Regions from separate parts of the Microbulbifer sp. ABF4_143 genome, predicted to be linked through region 2. Evidence: predicted binding sites of a transcription regulator. Region 2 holds the regulator's gene; the other holds the start of a gene.
What was found. The regulator sigma-54, encoded in region 2, starts transcription at its own class of promoters, with help from an activator protein. The targets are predictions, from matches to a motif close to TGGCACANNNNTTGCNNT.
Positions count from the first base shown of each region.

Region 1: ACXAF3_RS16730 (NarK family nitrate/nitrite MFS transporter) is a predicted target of sigma-54. The motif match lies at 4,721-4,738, and genes of this name have one in related genera.

Region 1 covers NZ_JBSWWT010000027.1:38,275-48,278, reverse strand. The annotation lists gene pntB (Re/Si-specific NAD(P)(+) transhydrogenase subunit beta) at 94-1,536, opposite strand; gene ACXAF3_RS16740 (Re/Si-specific NAD(P)(+) transhydrogenase subunit alpha) at 1,552-3,102, opposite strand; gene ACXAF3_RS16735 (ANTAR domain-containing response regulator) at 4,067-4,651, shown strand; gene ACXAF3_RS16730 (NarK family nitrate/nitrite MFS transporter) at 4,936-6,411, shown strand; gene ACXAF3_RS16725 (bifunctional protein-serine/threonine kinase/phosphatase) at 6,401-8,164, shown strand; gene nirB (nitrite reductase large subunit NirB) at 8,506-10,004, shown strand, end outside.
Region 2 covers NZ_JBSWWT010000019.1:2,178-12,181, reverse strand. The annotation lists gene murA (UDP-N-acetylglucosamine 1-carboxyvinyltransferase) at 1-843, opposite strand, end outside; gene ACXAF3_RS14340 (BolA family protein) at 961-1,197, opposite strand; gene ACXAF3_RS14335 (MlaC/ttg2D family ABC transporter substrate-binding protein) at 1,292-1,942, opposite strand; gene ACXAF3_RS14330 (KpsF/GutQ family sugar-phosphate isomerase) at 2,352-3,323, shown strand; gene ACXAF3_RS14325 (KdsC family phosphatase) at 3,422-3,970, shown strand; gene lptC (LPS export ABC transporter periplasmic protein LptC) at 3,970-4,536, shown strand; gene lptA (lipopolysaccharide transport periplasmic protein LptA) at 4,523-5,080, shown strand; gene lptB (LPS export ABC transporter ATP-binding protein) at 5,153-5,878, shown strand; gene ACXAF3_RS14305 (RNA polymerase factor sigma-54) at 6,072-7,517, shown strand; gene hpf (ribosome hibernation-promoting factor, HPF/YfiA family) at 7,885-8,175, shown strand; gene ptsN (PTS IIA-like nitrogen regulatory protein PtsN) at 8,179-8,640, shown strand; gene rapZ (RNase adapter RapZ) at 8,718-9,599, shown strand; gene ACXAF3_RS14285 (HPr family phosphocarrier protein) at 9,632-9,901, shown strand; gene mgtE (magnesium transporter) at 9,986-10,004, shown strand, end outside.

The DNA.
Region 1 (10,004 bases), on a different contig from region 2:
GGAATTCAAGCGGGAGGGGGAAAAGCGCCGGCCCGGGGCCGGCGCGAAGGGGTCACGAAGTCAAGCCCGGCTGTGCCGGGCATTCCCGAACCGTCAAGTGGTAACAGCCTGCTGGCGGCCGCTGGCGGCGCCCTGGCTGGAGCTCACCGCGCCCAGCTTGCCCAGCACCGCCTGCAGGCTGTCCTTCGCATCCCCGAACAGCATGCGCGCATTCTCCTTGTAGAAGAGCGGATTGGCCACGCCGGCGTAACCGGAAGCCATGGAGCGCTTGAACACCACCACCTTGCCGGCCTTCCACACTTCCAGCACCGGCATACCGGCGATCGGCGATCCGGGTTTTTCCACCGCATCGGGGTTGACCGTGTCGTTGGCGCCGATCACCAGGACCAGATCCGTCTGCGGGAAGTCGCCGTTGATCTCGTCCATTTCCAGCACGATATCGTAGGGCACATTGGCCTCCGCCAGCAGCACGTTCATATGCCCGGGCAGGCGGCCGGCCACCGGATGTATGCCGAAGCGCACCGTCTTGCCCATCTTGCGCAGCCGGTCGGTCAGGTCGCTGACCGCCTGCTGGGCGTGGGCCACCGCCATGCCGAAGCCCGGCACTATGATGATGCTCTCGGCCGCTTCCAGCTCCGCCGCCAGCTCGTCGTAATTGGTCGCGATCACCTCGCCGTCTATATCGCCCTCGGCCACCTCGCCGCCGTCGGAACCGAAGCCCCCCAAGATCACGCTGATAAAGGAGCGGTTCATACCGCGGCACATGATGTAGCTCAGAATGGCACCGGAGGAGCCCACCAGGGCGCCGACCACGATCAGCAGGTCGTTGCTGAGCATAAACCCGGTGGCCGCCGCGGCCCAGCCGGAGTAGCTGTTCAGCATCGAGATCACCACCGGCATGTCGGCACCGCCGATCGCGGCGATCAGGTGAATACCGAGCAGCAGCGCGATGGAGGTCATAATCAGCAGATTGATCACGGTGCCCGCGTTCAGGTCCGCGGGGATAAACAGCGCCCCCAGCACCACGCAGGCGAGGATCGCGGCCAGATTCAGCCAGTGGCGCGCGGGCAGCATCAGCGGCTTGCCGGAGATCAGCCCCTGCAGCTTGCCGAAGGCGACCACCGAGCCGGTCAGCGTAATCGCGCCGATAAAGATACCCAGATAGATCTCGGTGTTGTGCACTATGTGCTCGGCACCGCTCAGGGACACGCGCGGATCGAGGAAGCCGCCCCAGCCGATCAGCACCGCCGCCAGACCGACGAAACTGTGCAGCAGCGCCACCATCTGCGGCATCTGCGTCATCGCCACGCGCTTGGCCAGGGCCAGCCCGATGACCGCGCCCACCGCCATGGCGATGGCCACCATCCAGTAGGCACCGGCGACGATGCCGGCGATGGTGGCGAGGATGGCCACCGCCATACCGACCATGCCGTAGATATTGCCGCGCCGCGCCGTCTCGTGGCTGGAGAGCCCGCCGAGGCTCAGGATAAACATCACCGCGGAGAAGAGATAAGCCATGGAAATCATACCGTTCATCATTACTCTCCCCTCTTAGCGCCGAAACATTTTCAGCATGCGGTAGGTGACGAAGAAGCCACCGAATATATTGATGCTGGCCACCAGCACCGCGACAAAGGCGAGCAGGGTCACCAGGCCGGAGCCGGTCGCGCCCACCTGCAGCAGCGCACCGACGATGACAATGCCGGAAATGGCATTGGTCACACTCATCAGCGGTGTGTGCAGCGCGTGGGTCACATTCCAGATCACCTGCCAGCCGACAAAGATGGCCAGTACGAACACGGTAAAATGGGATACGAAATCCGCCGGCGCCACCTTGCCAAGCCACAGCAGCAGGCTTCCGGCAACGGCCCAGAAGGCCAGGATCGACAGCGGCGACTTCTTCGCGGGCGCCTTTTCCTCGACCACCGTCACCTGCGGTTCGGGTTTCTTTTCCGCCGGCTTCGGCTGCGCCGAAATCTTGGGCGGGGGCGGCGGCCAGGTAATTTCGCCACCCTTGACCACTGTCGCGCCGCGGATCACTTCGTCGTCGAAGTTGATATTGATCTCGCCGTTTTTCTCCGGCGCCAGTTCGCTGAGCAGGTGCGCCAGGTTGGTCGCGTAGAGACTGGAGGACTGGGTCGCGGCACGGCTCGGCAGATTGGTGTAACCGATAATGGTCACACCGTTTTTCACGACTTTTTCATCGGCCACCGTGTAGTCGCAGTTGCCGCCCATCTCCGCGGCCAGGTCCACAACCACCGAGCCCTCGGCCATGCTGTCGACCATATCCGCGAGCCACAGCTTGGGCGCCGGCTTGCCGGGGATCAGCGCGGTGGTGATAACGATATCCACCTCTTTGGCCTGTTCGCGGAACAGCGCCATCTCGGCCTCGATAAACTCCTTCGACATCTCCTTGGCGTAACCGCCCTGGCCGGAGCCCTCCTCCTCTATCTCCACGGTGAGGAACTCCGCTCCCATGGACTCCACCTGCTCGCGCACCTCGGCGCGGGTGTCAAAGGCGCGCACCACCGCCCCCATACCCTTGGCGGTGCCGATGGCGGAAAGGCCGGCCACGCCGGCGCCGATCACCAGCACCTTGGCCGGCGGAATCTTGCCGGCGGCGGTGATCTGCCCGGTAAAGAAACGACCGAAGTTGTGCGCCGCCTCGATCACCGCGCGATAGCCGGCGATATTGGCCATGGAACTGAGCGCATCCATTTTTTGCGCGCGGGAAATTCTGGGAATGGACTCCACCGCGAGCGCATTGATCTTCCGCTCGGCGAGTTTCTGCAACAGCTCGGGATTCTGTGCCGGCTTCAGGAAGGCGACCAGGGTGGCGCCCTCGGGGATCAGTGCCAGCTCCTCGTCGCTGGGGGCCTGCACCTTGAGCACCAGGCCGGCGTCCTGCAGGCAGCTTTTGATATCGCCGCGGATTTCGGCTCCGGCTTCTGCGTAGGCCGCGTCGGTAAAACTGGCCGCTGCGCCCGCGCCTTTTTCAACCGCGACGGAAAAACCCAGATCGCGCAAACGCTTCACGCTGTCGGGAGTTGCCGCTACCCGCGCCTCCCCCGGTGCGGTCTCTCTCGGAATGGCTATGATCACCGCTATGCTCCCTCGGTAAGGTAGATTTCTATTTATATATCGAATACTGCTTATAGATCGAACACCACTTTTCGCACTCCCTGCTGCAGAACCCCCTGTTGGAAGAATTATATGGGTCTGCCGCATACGGAAGCAGAAAAAAATTCTATACGCAGCGGGAAGCTATTAAAAGGAAATTAGTCGATCAACGATATAAGAATTATCAATAACGAAATTAGCTTCTGCCTATAACTCCGACAGCACAAGCGCTGCGATACGGGCGAGCGCCCCTGGTTACAACTGTAACTGATTGCGCAGAAAATTTTCGCCTTCCAGATGCAGGTCAGCGCCGGAAATTGGCGCGAAATGACTCCACACCCAACCCGGATCCCCGGTGGCGACACGGCCCATGCGCTTTGCGACCGGGCGGTACGCGCCGCCGGTCGGCGGACCCGGATGTCACCGCGCACCAAAAACAGGCCGCCACAGAAACCGATGCACCAGCGCCGTGCGGCCGCCCGCCCGGACCGTGAAGCGCACTGCAATGGCGGTATCGATACTAAGGGAACCTCTGAATAACTCCATGGCCTCTCTGGCTTTCAGAGCGGTTCACAATCAAGGCGCGACTTTGTAGGAATGTCCAGACCTTTCAAAAAGTCGCAACGCAGAGTGTGGATCGCTCTGAAAGCCCCGCGGGGCGGGCCCTGAAGCATGCATCTGCGGCGTTGCAGCTCTTGCAAAGGGCCGGGCCATTCGCTGCGAGCTGCGCCTTGCATCTGCACGCTTCAGGGCCCGCAGAGAGGCTATGGAGTTATTCAGAGGTTCCTAAGGCGTCACCATCGCCCGAAAGCCGCGGCGTCAGTCACATAGGAGTCCACTTTTGCACTTGGCACAGCTCTTGATTGTATGAATGGCGGGAAAACCCGGTTTCGCGGCGACGCGACCGCTGTTATCCCCGGGCAAACTTCCTGAAAAGCGCGCAGAGATGGACAACCCCCTCGACATCATACTGGTCGGCGGCCGGACAGAGCACGTGCGGGCTGTGTGCGAACGGCTGCGCGCAGCAGGCCACCGCCTACTGGCACAGCTCGACAGTGCCGAGGGGCTGCTGTACCGGGTGGAAAGGCACAGACCGGATCTGCTGCTGATCGATATGGGGGCTCCGGACCCGGATCTGCTCGAGGGCCTGGCGGTGCTCGACCGCCAGGCTCCCATCCCGGTAGCCCTGTTTGCCAGCGGTGGCGATGCGGACTTTATCGGCCGCGCGCTGGCCTCCGGAGTCAGCGCCTATATGGCGGAGGGCATAAGCGCGGAGCGGGTACAGACCGCGATCGTCATGGCCCTGGCCCGCTTCCGCCAGCTTCAGCAGCTGCGCGAATCCCTCGCGCGCGCCCGGCAGCAGCTGGACGACCGCAAGGCCATAGAACGGGCCAAGGGCCTGCTGATGGCAAAGAAGGAGCTGGGCGAGGCCGCCGCCCACAAGACGCTGCGCAGCCTGGCCATGCGCAGCAATACCACCATGCGCGAGGTGGCGGAGCAGATCATTCAGTATTTTCAGGCCGGACACTGAAGAGAGCACACAGCGCCACCCGCAGCCAGAATCGCGGCTGCGCGCATATCGCCACGCGAACGGAAATGATGGCACGCAATTTGAATGGCAACTTGCTGAAAAAGTATCTTTCAGCGGCCTGATAGACACTTTCTTTAATGCGGTCGCCAACCCCCTATTCAAGCGGATACGGATTGGCTGGCCCCCGAAAAATTATTGAACGGACAACGAAGTCCACCGGCAGCGGATAAACCGCCCCGTGGGCTTTTTTTGTGCCCGCGACAAATCCACAAGGGGAAATAAACATGTCCAGTGATACCCTGAACCTGTTTTCCTTCCGCGGGAAAACCAAAGTTCTTCACCTGACCTGGGTGGCCTTTTTTATCTGTTTCTTTGCCTGGTTCAGCCATGCGCCGCTGCTGCTCTCCATCGCCGAGAGCCTGTCGCTGAGTCCGGATCAGGTGAAAACCCTGTTGATCCTGAACGTGGCCCTGACGATTCCCGCGCGTATCGTGATCGGTATGCTGACCGACAAATACGGCCCGCGCCTGACCTTTTCCCTGCTGCTCGCCGTCGGCAGCCTGCCCTGCTTCCTGTTCGCGCTCGCCGACAACTTCGTGCAAGCGGCCCTCGGCCGCTTCCTGCTCGGCTTTATCGGCGCCGGTTTCGTGGTGGGTATCCGCATGGTGTCCGAATGGTTTCCGGCACGACAACTGGGCACCGCCGAGGGCATTTACGGCGGCTGGGGCAATTTCGGCTCCGCCGCCGCGGCCATGAGCCTGCCCACCATCGCACTGATTTTCGGCGGCGACACACCGGGAAATGAGGGCTGGCGCTGGGCCATAGGCCTGACCGGCGCCATCGCACTGGTCTACAGCCTGGTCTACTATTTCTCGGTCACCGATACCCCCAAGGGCTCCACCTATTTCAAGCCGAAAAGAATCGGCGCGATGGAAGTGACCAGCCCCGGGGACTTCGCGCTGCTGCTGGTGATGAAAATCCCGCTGTACGCGGCGCTGGCACTGCTGACCTGGAAGCTGTCCGCCGGTGTCGGCATCATCTCCGAATTCTGGGCCGCGCTGATCTACGGCGGCCTGGCACTACTCTACGTCCTGGACGCCAAAAAAACTTACAGCATCAACCGCGAGGTGTTCCGCAATCCGCCGGCACCGATGCACCGCTACAAATTCAAGCAGGTCGCGGTGCTGAATCTGCTCTATTTCGCCACCTTTGGCTCCGAACTGGCGGTGGTCTCCATGCTGCCGCTGTTTTTTTCCGAGACATTCACCCTGGATCCGGTCAAGGCCGGCCTGCTCGGCAGTGCCTACGCCTTCATGAACCTGGTATCGCGCCCGGCGGGCGGCCTGTTCAGTGACCGCTTCGGGCGCAAACCGACGCTGCTGATACTGGTCGCCGGCCTCGCCGCGGGCTATTTCCTGATGAGCCTGATCTCGGCCTCCTGGCCCCTGTATCTGGCGGTGGGCGCGGCCATGCTGTGCTCCTTCTTCGTGCAGGCCGGCGAGGGGGCCGTATTCGCCGTGGTACCGCTGATCAAGCGCCGCCTGACCGGCCAGATCGCCGGAATGACCGGCGCCTACGGCAATGTCGGAGCCGTCTTCTACCTGACGGTGCTGAGTCTGGTGTCCTACCAGACCTTCTTTCTGGTCATCGCCGCCACCGCCTTGCTCGGCTTCGCGGTACTGCTGCTGATGGAGGAGCCGCAGGGACAGATGGCCGAAATCATGCCCGACGGCAGCGTGTCGCTGATCGATGTCGCCTGACCTGCAAACGCAGAGCGCTTCGCCGTCGCGCACCGAAGACCCCGGCGCTTCAAGCGGGCCGCGGGCCCGCCCCGCGCTGGAAGTCTCCAGCGCTTCCAGTGCCGGCCGGCGCCCCCACAACGACGACGCCTGTGCCGCCTGTAACCCGGATGCGGTGGAGCTGCGCGCCCGCGGTACCCTGGCCGCCGTCGCCGACGGCGTCGCCAGCGCCGAGGCCGGCGGCGAGGCGGCGCGGGCGGCGATCAGCGGCTTCCTGTCCGACTACTACAGCACGCCGGAAACCTGGCCGGTAAAACAGGCCGCGTCGCGGGTGCTGCAGTCGCTGAACAGTTGGCTCTACCGCCAGGGGGCCGGCGGGGAGATCCGCCAGGGTTGGCTCACCACCTTTTCCGCCGTCGTTTTGCAGGGGGCCAGCGCCCACCTGATCCATATCGGCGATTCGCGCATTCACCGGCTGCGCGACGGCACACTGGAATGCCTGACCCGCGATCACAGCCGCGCCCTGGGCCCCGGGCGCACCTTCCTGAGCCGCGCGCTGGGCATGGACTCCCATCTCGAGCTGGACTACCGCCGCGAGGTGTTACAAGCCGGCGATATCTACCTGATCACCAGCGACGGCGTACACGATTTTGTCCCAGCGCAAGTCATCGCGAACATACTGCGGCAAAGCGGCGACACCGCCGCCCAGACGCTTGTGGATGTGGCCCTGGCCGGCGGCTCCGATGACAACCTGAGCGCAGTGGTCTGCCGCGTGCACCGGGTCGAGCCGAGCGGCGACGACCTGCTGGAGCGCAACCGCCAACTGCCCTTTCCGCCGGACCTGCGCCCGGGGCACAAGATCGACGGCTACCTGATATTGCAGGAGCTGCACGCCAGCCCCCGCAGCCAGCTGTACCTGGCGCGGGATACCGATAGCGGCGAACTGCGCGTACTCAAAACCCCCTCGGTCAACTTCGCCGACGACCCCCTCTATATCGAGCGCTTCGTCGCCGAGGAGTGGACCGGCCGCCGGTTGGACCACCCGGGTATTGTCAGGATATTCCCGCCGCGCGCGCAGCGGCAGTTCCTCTACCACGCACTGGAATATATCGACGGCCAGAACCTGCGCCAGTGGATGCAGCTGAATCCCGAGCCGCCGGTGGAGCAGGTGCGCGAACTGATCGGCCAGCTGGTCAGCGCGCTTCGCCGGCTGCAGCGCATGGAAATAGTGCACGGCGACCTGAAGCCGGAAAACATCATGGTGGCAAAGGACGGCCGCCTGAAGCTGATCGATCTGGGCGGCGCCGACGGCGCCGGGCTGCGCGAGCGGCTGCAGCTGGGCGACGAGACACCGCCGGGCAGCAAGAACTACGCCGCGCCGGAGTATTTCTTCGGCGACACCCCCAGCCACCGCTCGGATATCTTCTCCCTGGGCGTTATCGCCTACGAGCTGCTTACCGGCCGCTACCCCTACCGCGAGCGCACCGGCCTGAGTCACTACCGACTGAAGAGCTACACCCATCTGCAATACATCAGTGTGCGCGAGCGCCGCGAGGATATTCCCGAGTGGATAGACGGCGCCCTGCGGCGGGCCTGCGCGCCGGACCCGCGCCACCGCTACCCGGCGCTGTCGGAATTCGTACACGACCTGCAGACGCCGAACCCGGAGTTCACCCGTGAAGAATTTCGGCCACTGATGGAGCGCAATCCGCTGCTGTTCTGGCAACTGGTGGCGCTGCTGTCACTGCTGTCGCACCTGCTGTATCTGCTGTAGCAGCGGCCGGTGGCCGCGATCGGTACCCGGCTTTCGGCTCTGCCATTAGCTGGCGGTGGTAGCGGCCCTGCTGCCATCAATCCCGCTTGCGGGCACCGTCGGGGGGCAGTCACCCCATCGGGCGCACCAATTTATCGCAAGCAAAACCCTGTCTATCGCCAAAATCCTGAAAAAACCGCTGATTTCACTTTGGCACAAACCTTGAATATCAATAACTACCAACACAACTTATCTCCAACCGCGGCAACGGCGCCCGGACTCTTCGGCAGAAGAGGAGGCGCCCGTGCCACTCCACCGCGCCACCTCCCCTGCCGAACAAAACAGATTGAGATGGCAGACTTATGGTTAAGCAAAAACTCATCGTTATCGGCAACGGCATGGTGGGCCACCACTTCCTCGAGCAACTGGCCGCGCGGCCGGAAAAAGCGCTGTTCGACGTCACCGTCTTCTGCGCCGAGCCAAGACCCGCCTACGACCGGGTGCATCTGTCCGAGTATTTCGCCGGCCGCTCTGCCGACGACCTGGCCATGGGCAAGATCGAACAATACAGGGACTGGGGCTTCGAGCTGCTGCTGAACGACGCCGCGGTGGCCATCGACCGGGAAAAGCAAACCGTCACCTCCGCCAGCGGTATCGAAAAAAGCTACGACCGCCTGGTACTCGCCACCGGCTCCTATCCCTTCGTGCCGCCGATTCCCGGGCATCAGCACGAAAAGTGCTTCGTCTACCGCACCATCGAGGACCTGGATGCGATCCGCGCGGCCGCCGAGGGCGGCAGTACCGGCGTCGTGGTCGGCGGCGGTCTGCTGGGACTGGAGGCGGCCAACGCCTTGCGCGAGCTGGGGCTCGAGGCCCATGTGGTGGAGTTCGCCCCGGGGCTCATGTCGGTGCAGCTGGACGCCGGCGGCTCGGAGCTGCTGAAGAACAAGATCGAGGACCTGGGTGTAACGGTGCACACCAGTACCGCCACCGAGCTGATCGAGGAGGTCGACGGCCGCCTGCGTATGCAGTTCAAAGGCGAAAGGGAACTCTTCACCGACCTGATCGTCTTCTCCGCCGGTATTCGCCCGGAGGACAAGCTCGCCAAGGCCGCCGGCCTGGCAGTCGGCGAGCGCGGCGGTATCGTCATCGACGAGTCCTGCCGCACGTCCGACGGAAATATTTTCGCCATCGGCGAGTGCGCCCTCTACGACAACCGCATCTTCGGCCTGGTGGCCCCGGGTTACACCATGGCCCGCAACACAGTCGCGCAGCTGTGCGGCGAGGACGCCCGTTTTACCGGTGCCGATATGAGCACCAAACTGAAACTGCTCGGCGTGCAGGTGGGCTCTATCGGCGACGCCCACGGCCGCAGCGAGGGCGCCGCGGCCATCACCTTCATCGACGAGCAGAGCGGCGTCTACAAGCGCATGATCACCGACGGGGAAGGCAAAAAATTACTCGGCGCGGTGCTGGTCGGCGATACCGGTGACTACGACCAGCTGCTGCAGTACCACCTGAACAATATCGATCTGCCCGAGCATCCGGAACAGCTGATACTGCCCGCCGCCGACGGCGCCGCGCCCGCCCTCGGTGCCGGCGCCCTGCCCGCCACCGCAACCATCTGTTCCTGCCACAACGTCAGCAAGGGGCAAATAGTCGACGCCGTGGCCGGCGGCTGCTGCTCCCTGGCGGAAGTGAAGGACGCAACCAAAGCCTCCACCGGCTGTGGCGGCTGCGCGGCGCTGCTGAAGAATGTCGTCGACGAGGAGCTGGCGGCACTGGGTATGGAAGTGAACAACCACCTTTGTGCGCACTTTCCATTCACCCGTCAGGAGCTGTTCCACATAGTGCAGGTGGA
Region 2 (10,004 bases):
CCAGTCGTCGCCGGTCGAGATATGTGCGCCGGCCTCCTCGAACTTGACCAGCACCGCGTCGAGAATGTCGGCGCGGGTATGGGTCAGGCGCACCTTGCCGCGCGCCGCCGCCGCGGCGGCGAGGAAGGTGCCGGTTTCGATGCGATCCGGCATCACGGTAAAGGTGCAGGGATTGAGGCGCGGCACGCCGTGCACGCGCAGCGTGTCGGTGCCGACCCCCTCAATCTGGGCCCCCATCGCGATCAGGAACTCCGCCAGGTCGACGATCTCCGGCTCGCGCGCGGCGTTGTGCAGCACCGTGGTGCCCTCGGCCAGCACCGCGGCCATCAGCAGGTTCTCGGTACCGCCGACGGTGACCTTCTCCATCACGATATTGGCGCCCTTCAGGCGGCCGTTGCTGCGGGCGCGGATAAAACCCTCGTCGATGGTGATCTCGGCCCCCATGGCCTCCAGGCCCTTCAGGTGGATATCCACCGGGCGGCTGCCGATGGCACAGCCGCCGGGAAAGGACACATTGGCCACGCCGTGGCGCGCCAGCAGCGGGCCCAGCACCAGGATGGAGGCGCGCATCGTCTTCACCAGCTCGTAGGGCGCGGTGACGTCGTTGACCGAGCGCGGATCTATCTCCACCCCCAGTTTCTCGTCGATGGTCACCTCGCAGCCCATGCAGCGCAGCAGCGTGATCATGGTGGTGATGTCGTTCAGGTGCGGCAGGTTGTGAATGTGCACCGGCCCGTCCGCCAGCAGCGCGGCGGCGAGAATCGGCAGCGCGGCGTTCTTGGCCCCCGAGATCTTCAGGGTGCCGGAGATGGGGCTGCCGCCCTCGATGATTAACTTATCCATTCAGTCTCGCGTATTCATTACCTAAGCGGCTCGGCCGCAGTTCGCGCGGGCACATGGGTGCCCTGCGGGCGCCGGTGAAACTGGTCGCGGGCAGCCCGGGCCCGTTTCACCGCAAGGTCAAGAGAGGCCGGCCTCTTCCGGAGTGAGGGTCTGCATCTGCACAGCGTGCAGGGTGCCGTCGGCAATCTTGTCACCGAGCGCGGCATAGACCAGCTGCTGTTTCTTCAGCCGGCTCAGCCCCGCGAAGGCCGGACTGACGACGGTGACCATCAGGTGGCTGCCCTCGAAGGCGACTTCGGCACGGCTCTCGGGAATGTGCCCTTCGATCAGGGCCTTGATATCTTCGGGTTGCATAGGCGGGATCGCGTTGATTTGAAAAACAGCGCGCAAGTGTACTGGAAACCAAGCGGTCGCGCAGCCGCAGCCGCGCGACCGGAATGGGCGCGCCTCAGCTCACCTTGTCCGCCACATCGCGGGCGGACCAGTTGGCGATTACCTTGTCGATATCGCCGTGTGTCTGCATCGACTGCGCAAACTGGCTGCGGAAGGTCTTGCCCAGATTGACCCCGTTGAGAATCACGTTGATCAGCTTCCACTGCCCGGCGCGATTGCGCACCAGCGTGTAGGAGACCTTGGTGATGCCCTCTTTGCTGCGCACCTCCTGCAGCACGTTGACGCGGTTGCCGCTGGGCGCTGAGCCGGGGTTCACGACCCGCACATCCATGTCGCCGAAGGTGGCCACACCGCGGGCGAAGGTGGCCACCAGGTCGCGGCGGAACGCGCTGGTAAAGCGCGAGCGCTGTGCCGCGGTCGCCTGTTTGGCGTAACGGCCCATGACACCGCGGGCGATGAAATCGAAATCCACCACCGGCGTCAGCACACTGTCCACGGCGCTGTAGTAGCGCTGCGGATCCGAATTCAGGTATTGGGCATTGGCTCGGATCACCCCCAGCAGGTTCTGGGACACCCCTTCGATCATCGTGTAGGGATTCTGGGCAGCATTCGCGGACGGGACCCAGGCGGACACCAGCAGGGCGCAGAGGGCGAGCTTCATCCACTGCAAAAGACCCAGCCGACCATTCAATGACGATACGTTCACAAAGTTTCTCCCATTGGCAAATCGTTCCTTGGACGCACATGGTGCAATTAAGTGCCATGGCGACGCCGGATATTTCGGCGTTCCGCCCCGGGTTCGCAGACCTGTAGATCATCCACTGAGCGACAGAGCTGACAGAGGCGGCGGCAGACTATACCATGGCCGGCGTTCAATAGCGTGGCCGCCCATCACAGGCAAACTGCCGCCTGCCGCGCCGTGGGGCGGATTTCACGGAATTCAACATTCCTATAGACAGCAGATAGAGATTAGCACGCCGCAAGGCAGGCGGATTCGCGCCCGTGAGCCGCTCCCCGGGCCGCGCCCCGCTTCAGCGGAGCTCCGCCGGCGACCGGCGCCACATGCGAAATCTCTACACTCAATAGAAGTAGAAGCGGAAAACTAGAGACACCCAATGACCCAGGACCTGATTTTGCAAGCGGGGCGCCGCACTGTACTGATGGAAACAGAGGCCGTGGCCGCGCTGGAAACCAGAATCAACGACGAATTCAAGCGCGCCTGCGAACTGATCCTGCAGTGCCGCGGGCGCACCATCGTCACCGGCATGGGCAAGTCCGGCCATATCGGCCGCAAGATCGCCGCCACCCTGGCCAGCACCGGCACGCCGAGCTTCTTCGTACACCCGGGCGAGGCCAGCCACGGCGACCTGGGCATGATTACCCGGGACGACCTGGTCATCGCCATCTCCAACTCCGGTTCCTCCGCGGAAGTGCTGACCCTGCTGCCACTGCTGAAGCGCCTCGGCATTCCGATGATCAGCATGACCGGCAAGGCGGACTCCCCCCTGGCCCAGGCCGCCGATGTCAACCTGGATATCGCCGTGGAAACCGAGGCCTGCCCCCTGGGCCTGGCCCCCACCTCTTCCACCACCGTGACCCTGGTGATGGGCGACGCCCTGGCGGTTGCACTGCTGGAGGCGCGCGGCTTTACCGCCGAAGACTTCGCCTTCTCCCACCCGGGCGGCGCCCTCGGCCGCCGACTGCTGCTGAAGGTGGAAGACGTAATGCACTCCGGCGACGAGCTGCCGCAGGTATTCCCGGAAACCCTGCTGTCCAAGGCGCTGCTGGAGATGACCAGCAAGGGCTTCGGCATGACGACGGTGGTCGACCACAAGGGCACCCTGCTCGGCGTCTTCACCGACGGCGACCTGCGCCGGGTGATCGACCACAAGGTGGAACTGGACAAGGCCACGATGGAGGAGGTCATGAGCCGCCGCCCGAAGACCGTCTCCTCGGAGACCCTGGCCGCAGAGGCGCTGCGCATCATGGAGGATCACAAGATCACCGCGCTGGTGGTCGAGGACGAGGCGCACCACCCGGTCGGTGTACTGCATATGCACGATATACTGCGCGCCGGCGTGATTTGATCCGGCAGCGCCGTTGGTGGACGCGTTGCGCCTGTCCACCCTACGACTGAAACACGATACGAAGGCGCTGCCGCCCCGAAAGCCGTTAAGGACAATCCGTGACCACAGAAGAAAAACTCAACCAAGCCCTGAAAAAAGTCCGCTGGCTGGCGCTGGACGTCGACGGCGTGCTGACCGACGGCAAGCTCTATTTCGACAACAGCGGCAATGAGCTGAAGACCTTCAATACGCTGGACGGCCACGGCATCAAGATGCTGCAGAAATCCGGTGTGCGCGTGGCGATCATCACCGGCCGGCGCAGCGCCGTGGTCGAGCGCCGCGCCCACGACCTTGGCGTCAGCAAGCTGATCCAGGGCCGCGAGGACAAGTTTACCGCGCTGCAGGAACTGTTTGCCGACGAGCCCTGCCGCCTCGAGGATATCGCCTTTGTCGGCGACGACTACCCGGACCTGCTGGTGATGACCCGCGTCGGCTGCCCCATCTCGGTCCCCAACGCCGCGCCGCCGGTGCGCGAGCGCGCCCTGTGGGTCACGCAGGCCCGCGGCGGCGAGGGCGCGGTGCGCGAGGTGTGCGACCGCATCATGCAGGCCCAGGGCACCTTCGACGCCGCACTGGCCCCCTATATCGCCTCCGACGGAGAAGACTGATGCGCACATGGCTGCCCCTGGTCATCGTCGTGCTGCTGATCAGCGCCGGGCTCTGGTTCGCCGAGAGCCCGCCGCCGCAGCTGCTCGGCAAAAAACCGACTCCCCAGGAGCAAAAGCGCGCCGCCGACCTGGTGATCCACGACGCCAGGACGCGCCACTTCAACGAAGAGGGTACCCTCGCCTACCGCGTGGACGCCGAAAAGATCACCTACTTCCAGTTCGAGCGCCGCGACCGCGCCGACCTGACCGAGCCGCGCATCCTCTTCTACCAGGAGCACCAGCCGAAATGGCGCACCGAGTCCCGCAGCGGCGTCGCCCACAACAACGGCGAGCGCGTCGTACTGCGCGGTGACGTGAAAGTCACCGAACTTCCGGCGCCCGGCGGCATCAGACTGGATACCCAGGCCATCACCATCGAGCCCCGCGAGGAATACGCCGAGACGGACAAAGTTGTTACCATTACCGCCGGCCCGAACATCACCACCGGCAAAGGCCTGCGCGCCTTCCTGAAGGAAGACCGGGTGGAAATCCTCTCCGACGTTAAGAGCAGCTATGAAACCGAGTAACCCAAGCCGCCACCTGCGCCGCTACCTGGCGCCCATCGCCGCCATGCTGCTCCTGGGCGCCCAGGCCCAGGCGCTGCCGGACGACCGCGAACAGCCGATCAAGGTGCAGGCCAAACACCTGCAGGCCGACCGCGGCAAGAACCTGTCCGTCTACAGCGGCAATGTGGTCATCACCCAGGGCTCGCTGCAGATCCGCGCCGACCGCGTCGAAGTGCACGGCAACGCCGCCGGCGAGATCAGCCGCGTAATCGCCACCGGCAAGCCGGCGCACTTCCAGCAGCAGGTGCAGCAGAGCCAGAACCCGGTCAAGGCGCGGGCCCGGCGCATCGAGTTCACCGTCAGCTCCGACGAGCTGCACCTGACCGGCGACGCCCATGTGGACCGCGACGGCAACACCCTGACCGCGGAGAAGATCGACTACGACCTGAACAGCGAACAGATGCAGGCCCACGGACAATCCGGCGAAGGCCGCGTGGAAATGATCTGGAAGCCGGAAAAGAAAACCGGCAACCAGCAGAGCGGCGAGACCCAGCGGGACCAGTAGCGCACGACCAAGCATCCAACAGGCGCGGGGCGAACCCGCCAGCGCCGCACAGACAGAATTCGGAACACAAGTATGCCAACGCTGAAAGCGTTACACCTCGCCAAACAGTACAAGAAGCGAAAGGTGGTCCAGGACGTATCCGTCAGCGTGACCAACGGCCAGGTGGTCGGCCTGCTCGGCCCCAACGGCGCCGGCAAGACCACCTGTTTTTATATGATCGCCGGCCTGGTGCAGGCGGACGCCGGACAGGTGCTGATCGACGGCGAGGACATCACCCGCCTGTCCATGCACGGTCGCGCGCGCAAGGGTATCGGCTACCTGCCCCAGGAGGCCTCGGTCTTCCGCCGCCTGTCGGTGCGCGACAACATCCTCGCCATCCTCGAGACGCGCAAGGACCTGTCCCGCGCCGAGCGGCTGCAGCGGGCGACGGAACTGCTGCAGGAGTTCAATATCACCCATATCGAGAACAGCCTCGGCATGGCCCTGTCCGGCGGCGAGCGCCGCCGTGTGGAAATAGCCCGCGCCCTGGCCACGGACCCCAACTTCGTGCTGCTGGACGAACCCTTCGCCGGCGTGGACCCGATATCGGTCAACGATATCAAGCAGATCATCCGCCACCTGCGCGACCGCGGTATCGGCGTGCTGATCACCGACCACAATGTGCGCGAGACGCTGGATATCTGCGAGACCGCCTATATCGTCAGCGAGGGCCACATCATCGCCGCCGGCACTCCCGCGGAAGTGCTCGCCAACCAGCAGGTGCGCGAGGTGTATTTGGGACACGAATTTACCATTTAGCGCCATTCCACCCTTCCGGTCACCCATTCCCGGCGGTGACCGGAACTCCATCACCTTCCGGCAGATCCTGCCACAATTTCCCGCTGCAACTTCGGCACACTTATTGCTTGTAATCACCCGGCCAGAAGGTTAGTCTGCTGCGTCTTGGATATTTAGACGAATCATCCGCCACCCTGGTCTGCAGTCCCCAGATATGAAGCAGTCTCTCCAGCTAAAGCTCGGCACCCAGCTGACGATGACGCCCCAGCTGCAACAGGCGATCCGCCTGCTGCAGCTGTCGACACTGGACCTGCAGCAGGAGGTCCAGTCGGCGCTGGACAGCAACCCGCTGCTGGAGGTGGACGGCGAGGAGTACACCGCGCCCGAGTCCGTCGGGGAGCAGCTCCCGGAACAGGCCGCCGCCAACGACGACCCGCAGGGCGGCGAAGCGGACGGCGAGAGCGACTGGAGCCAGGACATCCCCGACGAGCTCCCCGTGGACACCCGCTGGGACGATATCTACAGCGGCGGCAGCTACACTGGCGACGGCGACGAGCTCGCCCTGGAACAGCGCAACGCCGCCCCCGACAGCCTGCAGGACCACCTGCTGTGGCAGCTCAACCTCACCACCCTCAGCGAACGCGACAAGCTGATCGGCGAGAACCTGATCGACGGCATAGCGCCGAGCGGCTTCCTGGAAACCCCACTGGCCGAAATTGCCGCGGCGACCGGTGCGGAGGAGGACGAAATCCTCACCGTACTCAAGACCATTCAGCAGTTCGAGCCCGCCGGCTGCGGCGCCCGCGACCTGCGCGAGAGCCTGCTGCTACAGCTGCGCCAACTGCCGGCCGGCACCCCCTGGCTCGCGCAGGCGCAGGCGGTGGTCGAGCGGCACCTGGACCTGCTCGGCAAGCGCGACTTCCGCAGCCTCAGCCGCCGCACGCGTCTGAACGAGGCCCAACTGGGGGAGGTGGTGCGCCTGATCCAGACTCTGACCCCCTATCCCGGCGAGGCCTTCGGCGGCGAGGAACCGCAGTATGTGGTGCCCGACATCATCGTCAGCCGCAGGGAGCAGCGCTGGCTGGTGGAACTGAATCCGGAGACCACCCCGAGGCTGCGCATCAACGGCGACTACGCGGCGCTGATCCGGCGCGCCGACAACTCCCGCGATAACAACTTCCTGCGCGACCACCTGCAGGAGGCGCGCTGGTTCCTGAAGAGTCTGCAGAGCCGCAACGAAACCCTGCTCAAGGTCGCATCGAGTATCGTCGAGAAGCAGCAGGGCTTTTTCGAGCTGGGTCCCGAGGCGATGAAACCCATGGTGCTGGCGGATATTGCCGAGACCATCGGCATGCACGAATCCACCGTTTCCCGGGTCACCACGCAGAAATACATGCTGACCCCACGCGGTGTCTTCGAGCTCAAGTACTTCTTCTCCAGCCACGTCAGCACCGACTCCGGCGAAGACGCCTCCTCCACCGCCATCCGCGCGATGATCCGCAAACTGATCGACGCCGAGCCGCCGCGCAAGCCGCTGTCCGACAACAAGATCACCCAGGAACTGGACAAACAGGGCATCAAGGTGGCGCGGCGCACCGTGGCCAAGTACCGCGAGTCCATGGGCATCCCCTCCTCCAGCGAGCGCAAGCGACTGGTTTGATTCGGGACGAGGGTTCACCGAAACGTGACGCGAAGGCGGTGATGCCGGGGGCCGTTTGCGGGACCTTTCACGGCCAGGGATGGCCGCGGAGAGCGTACAGGGACGTATTCACAGCGTGTCCCACAAAGGGCCCCCGGCAGCAGCGCCGCCCGCCGAATCGCATACGAAGCGCAAAGCGGACCCGCTACAGCGCCATCCATGACCAGACAAGAACTCCCAGTCACAAATTGATGGACGCCCAATGGCACCCCTTGCACGACCGATACTCAAACTTTGAGTGTATCCTTCCATTCTGGCGCACTTCCTAGTAGGGTTGCCGCCCAAACGGGGGGCGCCGCCAAGCGATGCTCTCGATAAGGAGAAGTCCATGCAGATCAACATTAGTGGTCACCACGTCGATGTAACTCCGCCCATCCGCGATTACTGCGAGACCAAGCTGGAAAAACTCTCCCGACACTACGACAACATCACCACCGCCCAGGTCATCCTGTCGGTGGAAAAACTGATCCAGAAAGCCGAGGCCGTGGTCCATATCAACGGGCACGATCTCTGCGCCGGCTCCGAAGACAAAGACATGTATGCGGCCATAGACGCCGTCACGGACAAGCTGGATCGCCAACTGAAAAAATACAAAGAGAAGTTGCAGAACCACCGCTGAACTATGACATTGGAAGCATTACTCTCTCCCCGCCTGAGTCTCTGTCACCTGGCGGGGAGCAGCAAAAAGAAACTGCTGCTCAATATTGCCCAGGCCATCGCCGAACAATATCCACAACACGACGCCGACACCACCTTCAACCAGCTGATTGCCCGCGAGCGCCTAGGCTCCACCGGCATCGGCGACGGCGTGGCCATTCCCCACTGCCGCCTGCCCGGCTGCGAACGTCCGATCGGTGTGCTCTGCACCACCGAGCCCGCCATCGACTTCGACGCCGCCGACCGCCAACCGGTGGACCTTCTGTTCGCGCTGCTGGTGCCGGAGGACGCCGAACAGGAGCACCTGGAGACCCTGGCGGAAATCGCCGCCCTCTTCTCCGACAGCCGGGTAAGGGAAAAACTGCGCCAGGCGCAGAGCGGCGACGAACTCTACGCCCTCGCCATCGACAGTGCCGCCGCGGCCTGATCGGTGGCCGGCCGTGCAGGTTTGACAACAGTCCCTTATCATTGGTCACCGACCACTAACCACTGATCGCTCCCACTATGCGCCTAGTGATTATCAGCGGCCGCTCCGGCTCCGGAAAAAGCTCCGCCCTGCAATTGCTGGAGGATGTCGGCTTCAACTGCATCGACAACCTGCCCGCCAGCCTGCTGCCGGAACTGGTCAAGCGGGCGCGCGAACAGCCGCAGGCCGACAGCCCCCAGAGCGCGCTCGGCAGCCCGCGCCTGGCGCTCGGCATCGACGCCCGCAACCTGTGGCAGGATGTCCAGCAGGCCCCGGCCGTAATCGAATCCCTGCGCGCGAGCGGCATCCAGTGCGACGTGATTTACCTGGATGCGCGCTCGCCGGTGCTGGTGCAGCGCTTCAGCGAGACCCGCCGCAAACACCCGCTCTCCGACAACCGCACCCACCTGCTCGAAGCCCTGAACCGGGAAAAAGAGCTGCTGGCCCCCATCTCCGCCATGGCCGATCTGGTCATAGACACCAGCAGCCTCAGCCTGCACCAGCTGCGCGACCTGGTCAAAACCCGCGTGGTGGGCGACGGCTCCGAGGGCATGGCAATCCTGTTCCAATCCTTCGGCTTCAAACACGGCGTGCCGGTGGACGCGGACCTGGTGTTCGACCTGCGCTGCCTGCCCAACCCCTACTGGGTCGCGGAGCTGCGCCAGAAGACCGGCCTGGACCCGGAGGTGATCGAGTTCCTGCGCACCCACCCGGAGACCGCCGACATGGAGCGGGACATCAGCGAATTCCTGCAGCGCTGGCTGCCCTCCTACCAGAAGAGCAACCGCAGCTACACCTGCGTCTCGATCGGCTGCACCGGCGGCCGCCACCGCTCCGTGTATATGGTGGAACAGCTGGCCGAGCGGTTTTCCAGCCAGTTCGACAATGTGCAGGTCCGCCACCGCGAACAGCAGAAATAAGCCCACCAGCAAGCCGGAACAGTCGACGCCCCATGCAGAAGAGCCGCCTCCAGATCATCAACAAGCTGGGCCTGCACGCCCGCGCCGCGAGCAAATTCGCACAGACCTCGGCCCGCTTCTCCGCCGATATCAAGGTGCACTGCAACGGTAAATGCGTGGACGGCAAGAGCGTCATGGCGCTGATGCTGCTGGCCGCCGGCAAGGGCACTGAACTGGAACTGGAAGTCGACGGCCGCGACGAAGACGCCGCCCTCAGCGCCATCAGCGAACTGGTCGCAGACCGCTTCGGCGAAGCCGAGTAACCACCGCAGTGGAGAGCGACCGGGGATCGGCATAGAATCCCCCCTCGCCACTAACCACCACCATCCACCCACAAAGGAAACGCCGTGTCCAATACTCCCCCAG